Regions from separate parts of the Ethanoligenens harbinense YUAN-3 genome, predicted to be linked through region 1. Evidence: predicted binding sites of a transcription regulator. Region 1 holds the regulator's gene; the other holds the start of a gene.
The links. The regulator Rex, encoded in region 1, represses fermentation and respiration genes when NADH is low (regulators of the CRP and FNR family bind a similar motif). The targets are predictions, from matches to a motif close to ATTGTTAANNNNTTAACAAT.
Positions count from the first base shown of each region.

Region 2: a site for Rex is predicted at 2,145-2,164, ahead of gap (type I glyceraldehyde-3-phosphate dehydrogenase). Genes of this name have one in related genera too.

Region 1 is NC_014828.1:1,511,837-1,516,903, forward strand. It holds gene adhE (bifunctional acetaldehyde-CoA/alcohol dehydrogenase) at 12-2,627, opposite strand; gene ETHHA_RS07005 (redox-sensing transcriptional repressor Rex) at 2,809-3,465, opposite strand; gene ETHHA_RS07010 (isocitrate/isopropylmalate family dehydrogenase) at 3,794-4,957, opposite strand; gene ETHHA_RS07015 (aconitate hydratase) at 5,005-5,067, opposite strand, start outside.
Region 2 is NC_014828.1:2,786,180-2,791,246, reverse strand. It holds gene ETHHA_RS13140 (RNA polymerase sigma factor) at 1-264, shown strand, start outside; gene ETHHA_RS13135 (hypothetical protein) at 206-985, shown strand; gene gap (type I glyceraldehyde-3-phosphate dehydrogenase) at 1,058-2,080, opposite strand; gene ETHHA_RS13125 (sensor histidine kinase) at 2,492-3,448, shown strand; gene ETHHA_RS13120 (LCP family glycopolymer transferase) at 3,622-4,488, shown strand; gene rplM (50S ribosomal protein L13) at 4,701-5,067, shown strand, end outside.

The DNA of each region.
Region 1 (5,067 bases):
TGGTAAACAGTTTATTTGCCGTAATAAGCGGCTTTATAGAGCTCGGCGATCTCGCTGACGAGCGGCAGACGCGGATTTGCGCCGGTGCACTGGTCGGAAAACGCTTTATCAGCCAGAGAATCCAGATTGGTGAGGAACACGTTCTCGGGCACGCCGGTGGCTTGAATGCTCATCGGCTCATTGACGGTCTTCATCAAATCGCGAATCGCCTGCACGAGGGAAGCAACGCCCTCTTCCGGTGTGCTTGCCTTCAGGCCGACATGGCGGGCAATCTCTTGGAAACGCTGCGGGGCAAGATAAGTCTCGTATTTCGGCCAGATCGCATATTTGGTCGGCTTCGGATTGCCGTTGTATTCAACGACATAGGGAAGCAGAATGGCGTTGGCACGACCGTGCGGAATGTGGTATTCGCCGCCCAGTTTGTGCGCCATGGAGTGGTTCAAGCCAAGGAACGCATTGCTGAACGCCATACCGGCGATGCAGGAAGCGTTGTGCATTTTCATGCGCGCTTCGCCGTCTTTGGCACCGTCCGCATAGGCACGGGGCAGATATTTGAAGACGATCTCAATCGCTTTCAGGGCCAGACCATCAGTGTAATCGTTTGCCAAAACGGAGACATAGGCTTCAATGGCGTGGGTCAGCACGTCCAAACCGGTATCCGCCGTGGTGGATTTCGGCATGGTCATAACAAACTGCGGGTCAACGATAGCGACATTCGGAGTGAGCGCATAGTCGGCGAGCGGATATTTGAAGTTATTGACCTTGTCGGTGATGACCGCAAAAGACGTCACTTCGGAGCCGGTGCCGGAAGTAGTCGGCACGGCGACCATCTGGCATTTCTGGCCCAGTTCGGGGAAGTGATAAGTGCGCTTGCGGATATCCATGAATTTCTCATGTGCGCCTTTGAAATCAAAGTCCGGATGCTCATAGAAGAGCCACATGCCCTTCGCGGCATCCATGGAAGAACCGCCGCCGAGTGCGATGATGACATCCGGCTCAAATTTCTTCATCATTTCCACGCCGCGCATAACCGTTTCAAAAGACGGGTCGGGCTCAACTTCGGAGAAAATCTCACTGTGGCAATACTCTTTGCGTTTGCGGAGATAATAAAGAACCTTATCCACATTTCCGAGCTTGACCATTACAGGGTCGGTGACGATGAATGCACGGGAGATGTTCGGCATTTTCTCCAGGTACTGAATCGCATCGAACTCGAAGTAAATCTTCGGCGGCACTTTAAACCACTGCATGTTGACTCTCCTCTTGGCAATGCGCTTTTTGTTGATCAGGTTGACCGCACTGACGTTCTGCGAAACAGAGTTGTGGCCATAGGAGCCGCAGCCAAGGGTAAGGGAAGGAATATTGGTGTTGTAGATATCGCCGATACCGCCCTGAGAAGACGGGCTGTTGACCAGCACACGGCCGACCTTCATGGCTTCGCCGTATTTCATGATGATGTCGTTATCGGTGGAGTGGATGGCTGCAGAGTGACCCAGACCGCCGATTTCCAGCATGCGAAGCGCAGCTTTGAAAGCATCCTCCGTGCTGTTGGCGATATAATAACCAAGCACCGGAGAAAGTTTTTCGTGAGCCAGCGGCACATCAAAATCGACCTTGTCAAGTTTGGCAAGAATGACCTTGGTGTCGGCAGGTACTTTGATGCCGGCCTGCTCGGCGATCCAGACAGCGGACTGGCCGACGACCGGGGGATTCACGCTCATTTTCTCGGTGATCACATATTTACCGAGTTTGACCGTTTCTTCCGGATTGGTGAAGTAGCAGCCGTTTGCTTTCATGATCTTTTCAAAATCCGCCGCGATTTCTTTATCCACAATCGCAGCCTGTTCGGAAGCGCAGATCATGCCGTTGTCGAACGTTTTGGAAAGGATGAGATCATGGCAGGCACGGCGGAGTTTCGCTGTTTTTTCGACATAGCAGGGGACGTTGCCGGGGCCGACACCCAGCGCCGGTTTGCCGCAGGAATACGCAGCCTTGACCATGCCGGGGCCGCCGGTCGCCAGAATCGTGGCGACACCGGGATGATTCATCAACGCATTGGTCGCTTCGATGGAAGGATGGGGGATGAACTGCACAATGTTTTCGGGGGCACCGGCAGCCACAGCCGCCTCATTCAGAATGCGGGCCGTTTCCGCGCAGCATTTCTGGGCAGCGGGATGGAAACCGAAAATGATGGGGTTGCGGGTTTTGACGGAGATGAGGGATTTAAAGATGGTGGTGGAGGTGGGGTTGGTTACCGGGGTAACGCCCGCGATGATACCGACAGGCTCGGCGATATCCACATATTCTTCCATCTCGTTTTCGTCGATGACGCCGACGGTCTTTGCATATTTGATGTCATGCCAGATATATTCGCTTGCGTACAGGTTTTTGGTAATCTTGTCTTCGTAAATACCGCGTCCGGTTTCTTCCACGGCGAGTTTAGCCAGATACATATGCTTATCCAGCGCCGCAAGTGCCATGGCATGGACGATTTTGTCAACCTGCTCCTGGTTGAAGGTAGAAAACTCGTCCAGAGCTTTCTGCGCTTTTGCCACCAGTTCGTCAATCATTTGTTTGACGTCGGGTTTCTGCGCTTCCTGGGCGACTTCTTTTGTTTCGGTTGCCATCAAATTGCCCCCTTAAGCAATATTGTTAAAATATTATCAATATTATTATACGATACTTTTTTGCAAGTTGCAAGTGAATGCTGTGCAATTTGTCAAATATTATAAAACGATGACGTCATGTCCCGTTTGATTTGTCGTTTCCGTGCAACGAGCCGAATGGTCATGACGGTATCAAAGCAGTTCAATTGTCCCGTGTTTCTTTTTCGGATAAATCCCTTACCATGTAGCACAATGTCATCAGGCTGTCACTCAGGTGCACGTTTTCGACGAGTACACCCGGATATTTGACTGAAAAATCATAATGGCTGAAATTCCAGAAACCGGATACGCCCAGATGAATCAATTGTTCCGCCATTTGCTCCGCGGCGGAGCGGGGAACGGTCAGCACCGCGACCCGTGGATGATGTTCCCGGCAGAATGCATCAATACCGGCGGCGTCTTCCACTTTCAGGCTGCCGATCTGCATCCCGATGATGGAAGGGTCGATGTCGAATATGCCAATCAGATCAAAGCCCATCTGGGAAAAATCAAAGTTGAGCGCGATGGCCCGGCCGATATTGCCAGCCCCGACGAGAATGGCCGGATACTGTTTATCCAGGCCCAAGATCAGGCCGATCTCCCGGTGGAGCTGCTCGACGTTATAGCCGTATCCCTGCTGCCCGAACCCGCCAAAGCAGTTGAGGTCCTGCCGAATCTGCGAAGCCGTGAGCCCCATGCGCCGGCTGAGCTCTTTGGAAGATATGCGGGTAGTGCCGGTTCTCATCAGATCGGCCAAAAAACGGTGATAACGCGGCAGACGCCGGATGACGGAAAGGGAAACATTTTCTCGTTTTAACACGGGCGGGCACCTCACTTTATATTGAAGCCGTCGATTGGATCCGGGTGCATGTCCTGTCCAGTCGGCTGAACTTTCTTGATAGGAATGTTTTGAAACCGTGGTTTTGCTGACACCGACTATCCGAGCCCTGCCTGCGGAGAATATGATGACGGACAACCGGCAACCCTGGATTGATGTATACGGGATGTGTGCCAAAAGAGATCAAACAGCCGACGCGATGCGCCGGCTGTTTGATCTCCAAAGCGTTGAGGCAGAATCAAAATATCAAAGCATTGCCCAAACGGCGGATACAGCAGCCACGCATGCAGAATACGGAAACGGCCACAGGTTACGAAAGTTTTTCCGCCGTCTCCAGTACATAGTCGCCAAAGGCTGCGCAGGTCGCACCGTCGGCACGGCCGGTGACGGTCAGGCGTTTTTCATCAAACATGCAGATGTCCAGCGCGCGTTCCAGTTTGTCGGCCTGTTTCTGGTAGCCGATATGCGAAAGGAGCATGACGGTGGCGCGCAGCATGGAGCAGGGATCCGCGTACGGCCCGCGCCCCTCGCTGATCATGCGTGGTGCGGAACCGTGGATGGCCTCAAACATGGCGTAGCATTTGCCGATGTTGGCACTGCCGGCCGTGCCGACACCGCCCTGGAATTCCGCGGCCTCGTCGGTGATGATGTCACCGTAAAGATTGGGTAGAACGAACACCTTGAAATCGCGGCGGCGCTTTTCGTCAATCAGTTTTGCCGTGGTGATGTCGATATACCAGTCATCGGTCGTGATCTCCGGATAGTCCTTGCCGATCTCCTGACAAAGCCGCAGAAATTTGCCGTCGGTAGTCTTAATGACATTGGCCTTGGTGATGATGGAGACACGGTTTTTCTTATTTTTGCGCGCAAATTCATAAGCCAGACGGGCAATGCGCTCCGTCCCCTGCGTGGTGGTCACGGTGAAATCGAAAGCCAGATCGTCGCTGACGTTGACACCGTTGCTGCCCAGTGTATAGGAGCCCTCGGTGTTTTCCCGGAAGAAGGTCCAGTCGATGCCCTGCGCGGGCACTTTGACGGGGCGCACGTTGGCAAACAGGTCGAGTTCCTTGCGCATGGCCACGTTGGCGCTTTCAATGTTCGGCCATGGGTCGCCCGCGCGCGGGGTCGTGGTCGGGCCTTTGAGGATAACATGGCAGGTTTTCAGCTCAGCCAGCACATCGTCCGGAATGGCTTTCCCGGCTTTGGCACGGTTTTCGATAGTGAGACCGTCGATGTCCTTAAACACGATCTTGCCGCTTTTGACTTCGTCGGCCAACAAATGCTTGAGCACGCGGGCCGATTCGTGCGTGATAACCGGGCCGATGCCGTCGCCCCCGCAGATGCCGATAACGATGGGCTTGAGCGCGGCGTAATCAAGGAAATTCCCTTGTGCTTTCATGGCCTCCACACGGGCCAGTTGAGATTTCATCAGTTTTTCAAAGGCTTCCAGTTGCGGCTTGAGCGCTTCATTCATAAAAATCCTGTCCTCCATATCCTCTATCCGGCAAAGCCGGTTTTTTATCAGGCGTTCTGCTGTTTGGTATAATTGATGAGGCCGCCGGCAAGCAACATGTCGCGCTGGCG
Region 2 (5,067 bases), 1.3 Mb from region 1:
GGTATGGAAGAAACCACGGAGTTGGATGAAGCCTTGTCGCGTCTTCCGCCCGATGAAAGGCAAATCGTTTTGCTGCATGTGCTGGGTGGCCTGAAACACCGCGAAACAGCCGCATTGCTGCGTATTCCGCTGGGCACCGCGCTCTGGAAATACCAGCGGGCGCTTGCCAAGCTGAGGCGATGGCTGAAAGAAAGGGGGCTTTCCGATGAACAAACGGGAGCTGCATCGGTTCATCCAAAGAAAAGCGGAACAGTACACACCTGATGTGTGGAATAAAATCGAGGCAGGGCGGGATGGGCGGCCCTATGCGGATGAGGACGTGCGGATACAACACGACCGCCGCATCCGCGGGCCGCTGCGAATAGCACTGGCTACCGCGGCAGCTTTGTGCGTGGCTACGGTGCTGTTTGCGCTGGCGCCTGCGCAGTGGTTTTCCGTTCATGAAACGGCGGAAAACAGGCCATCGTCTGGAACATCGGTTGCGCCTGTGCGGCATGCGTTTGAGTTGGTCGCGTTCGCGGAGCCGGTAGCGTCGGGCGGGGGCGGTTCTTCCCAGCTACAGAACGGCACGGTTTTAAGGCCGAATGTGGATGTGCAGATCCATCAAGTGAAAGGGCTGCTCCTGATTCCGGGCTTCGGCCCGAAAGGTCTGGCAATCGGCGGTTTTGGGGTCGTCGGAGTCGATATCCAAAAGGTGCTGTTTGCGGCGGATAGCGGCATGCTGACCGACGATGTGCAGCAGGACCGTAAGGGCAGATCCCTGCTGATTTCCGCAGAGCTTGCAAAAGCCGGAGTGCTTTGGAACCCATCTTCCGAAATGATTGACAAGCTGATAAAAGAAACGTCCGGCTCGGAACCGGACAGGACACAGATACACGACACCCTGACCGTGACGGTGACCTTTACGGATGGGCAGACAATGACCAAAACCGTGGCCATCTCATATGCCGAAAACGGTATGGTGGTCGCCCGCGTGAACGGCTGACCAAACGCACGCATAAAAAAGCAGGGCCGCCCGGACTGGGACGGCCCTGCTCATTATAAAGAAAAAGCGAAATTATTCAGCGTCCACTTTCGCCATGTGCGCGATGAGATCGAGCACTTTGTGCGAATAGCCCCACTCGTTGTCATACCAGGAAACCAGTTTGTAGAACTTGGAGTTCAGTGCGATACCGGCTTTGGCATCGAAGATGGAGGTGCGGGGATCGCTCAGGAAATCGGAAGAAACAACATCTTCATCGGTGTAGCCGAGGATGCCTTTCATGGAAGTCTCAGAGGTTTCACGGATGGCTTCGCAGATGGCTTCATAAGTGGTTTCCGTTTTGAGGTTGACGGTCAGGTCAACAACGGAAACGTCCAGGGTCGGCACGCGGAAGGACATACCGGTCAGTTTGCCCTTCACTTCCGGCAGAACCAGACCCACGGCTTTGGCAGCGCCCGTGGAAGACGGGATGATGTTGCCGGCTGCCGCACGACCGCCGCGCCAGTCTTTTTTGGACGGGCCGTCAACGGTCTTCTGGGTAGCGGTGGTGGAGTGGACGGTGGTCATCAGGCCTTCTTCAATGCCGAATTTGTCGTTGATGACTTTGACCAGCGGAGCCAGGCAGTTGGTGGTGCAGGAAGCATTGGAGACGACGGTCATGTCTTTGGTGTATTTGTCGAGGTTCACGCCGCAGACAAAAGTCGGGGTCTCTTTGTCTTTTGCCGGAGCGGAGATGACCACTTTCTTGGCGCCCGCTTTGATGTGCGCGGAAGCTTTTTCAGTGGTGGCGAACACGCCGGTGGATTCGACGACATAGTCGGCGCCGACTTCACCCCAACCGATTTCGGTCGGATCTTTTTTGTCAAAGAGCGCGCATTTTTTGCCGTTGACAACAAATTTGCCGTCGCCGTCAATATAAGCCTCGCCTTTGAACTGGCCGTGCATGGTGTCATACTTCAGCATGTAAACCATGTAGTCCGCGTCGATGAACGGGTCGTTGATGCCCACTACATCAAACAGATCCGGCTGCTCGAACGCAGCACGGAACACGAGCCGGCCGATACGGCCAAAACCGTTGATACCGATTTTAATACCCATTGCTTTAACCTCCATAACTAAATTCCTTAACTATTCTATACCATTTCCTGCTTTTCTGCAAGCGATTGTTAGATTTTTATCAATTAAATGCGGCGCTTTTTCAAGGTTTGGCCTGTGCGGTGGCCGGAAATGCCGCACAGGCGTTCGGGAACGCAACTTGTGCCGGAAATCTTCCCAAAGGGAACATGGATGGTTTACACCGCGAAGGAAGATGATATAATAGCGAATAGGGGTGTGAGCGGAATGCAGTTGGACGCAGTTTTGCATATGATGCAGAGCCTTTATGCCCATGCCTTATTTCCGGCCATGCTAACGGATGCATCGCTGCAAATCTGCTGGTGCAATCAGGCTGCTGCGCAGCAGATTCCGCTGCCGGAAGATGGGAGCGGAAGGTATGGATGGCCGGCGTGTTTGCCGAAAGAAACAATCGTGCGGACCCTGCAAAACGGGAAGTCGCTTTCCATACGGATACAGGACGGTGCCGGCTCGCTGCTTTTTTTGCCTGTGCTGGACGAGGACAGGCCGGTGGGGTTCCAGGTGCTGGGCGGCGGGCCGGAAGAACCGCCGGATACCTCCGTGCGTCAAACGGCCGAACGTCTTTTGAGGATGGGCGAAAAAAGTTACAGGATGCCGCTTACCATCATTTTTTCAACTCTCGGCCTGCTCGCGCGCGAAATCGGCGCCGACGTCGGCACCATGAATTATCTCCGGCTGATCATGCAGAATTGTTACCGCCTGATGCGGTTTTCGGAAAACTTTATTGATATCGGGCGGCTGTGGATGGCGGACGGCAAACTGCACAAGAAGACCGGAAACATCGCCCGGTTCATCCGGGGCCTGTGCGATGCGGCCGGTGTACTGACCGACGGCATCGGCATTTCGCTGACCTGTGAGGTGCCCCGGCAGCCGGTCAGCGCAGCGTTCGACCCGGTGCGCCTGCGCCGCGCGTTTCTGAACCTGATTTCCAATGCCTGCCGCTACACCAAAGAAGGAAATCGGATTCATGTGCGGGTGGACGCGACTGCGGAAAATGTGATCGTGACGGTGTCCGACTGCGGGCTGGGAATGGATGAGGCCACCGTGGCGGTGCTTTCCGCACAGGACAGGTTCCGTATGGCGGACGCCCAAGGGTTTTCGGGCAATGGGATCGGGCTTGCGCTGGTGAAAGCGGTGGTGGAAAAGCACGGCGGCACACTGACGATCCATAGCCGCCTGGGCGAGGGGACCGACGTGGCGTTTTCGCTTCCGCTCTGCAAAACAGGCAACGCGCCGGACTTTCTGGCCCAGGATGGCGCACGCTATCTCAAGGACCGGTTCTCCGCGGTCTATGTGGAGCTTTCGGATGTTTGCGGCGTACCGTTGCCATAACGGCTTTCGGGAGCGATCCCGCGACTTGCGGCGCACCTGCTTCTGGCAGGTGCGTTTTTTGCTGGGCCGTGTTTTTTCATTATAATATATGTATGGCTTTTACACTTCCGGCAAGAATGAAAGCAAGGAAAACCATCATGTGATTCTTCCGGGAGTGTATTATATTGAAGAAAATGCAGAAAGCACAGGCGATTTCCGCTCGTATCCGGCAATTTTGGCCATGGCTTGCGCTGACGGCGGCGGCGCTGTTGCTCGCGGCGGGGGCCGGACTGTATGCGGTTTTGTATCAGCCCGCGCAACCGGCGTCCCGTTCGCTGGAAATTGTACCCTCCGACTCGTTCAATCTTTTGTTTGTACTCACAGACCCCGATTCGGGCGCGCCGCTTTTGTTTGCGCTCATCGGGCTGGACGCGCCGGACAAACACCTGACGGTGATGCCGCTGCCGGAGGCGCTCTCCGTGCGTGGCGGCACGTTGTTGGATCTGTTCGGCGGGAGCGGCCCCACGCGAACGTCCGCCGCCTGTGCGGAAACTCTGGGGGTGCCGGTGGACTATTACTGGGTGCAGGACAGCACATCGTTTGCGCAGGTGGTCGATCTGAACGGCGGCGTGGACTGCACGCTGCCCGCGGCGGTGGATGCCCGCGTGCCACATGGCGCGCAGGTGCAGGCGGACAGCGGAGTTCAGCACCTTAATGGTATGAAGGTGGAGGCTGTCGCGGGCTATGCGGCCTATACGGATCCGACCGACAGGCTGGCGGCGCAGGGCGCCGTGTTGCAGGCGCTGCTGCGGGAAACCTGCAACGCGCAGGACCTCGCGCCGGATTCGTTCGGCAATCGGTTCGATATGGCCAAAACGACGTTTTCCATGAATGACCTGCTGAGCAAGACGCGGGCGCTGGAGCAGGCGGCGGCGTCCGGCGGACGGGTGGATGTCCTGCTGCCCGCCTGGCGTGACAGCGGGGCGTTCACCCTTTCCGCCGCGGAAAAAAAGCAGGCGGAAAAGGCGTTCGGCAGGCAGAACCGGCGGTATGCACCCTGAATGGTCAATACGATTTTTTGAAATGAAGCGGGAGCCACAGAACGGATGACGGAGGAAAAGGCCGATTTTAAAAGATTGAACCGTTCTAAATTACGGTCTTCGGATTTTTCTCTTGACATTGCGCCCGGCGGTGGATATAATAGAACGTGCATCATTATGAAAGGCCGCGCGGCCCGATGTCGCGCGGCAGTTTTTATCAGGAGGAACGCGATATGTCTACGTTTATGCCGAAAGCGAAGGATATCACCCGCAAATGGTACATCCTTGACGCGGCGGGCAAGCCGGTGGGGCGCCTTGCCGCCGAGGCCGCCGTGCTGCTGCGCGGCAAGCACAAGCCGGAATTTGTCCCGCATCTCGACTGCGGCGATCATGTGATCGTGGTCAATGCCGGGAAGGCCGTTTTCACCGGCTCCAAGCTTGACCAGAAATATTACCGGCACCACACCGGCTACACTGGCCACCTCAAAGAAGTGCGCTACCGCACGCTGATGGCCGAGCATCCGGAAAAGGCGATCGAACTTGCCGTGAAGGGTATGATCCCGTCCACGGTGATCGGTCGTGCTGCGCTGGACCGCCTGC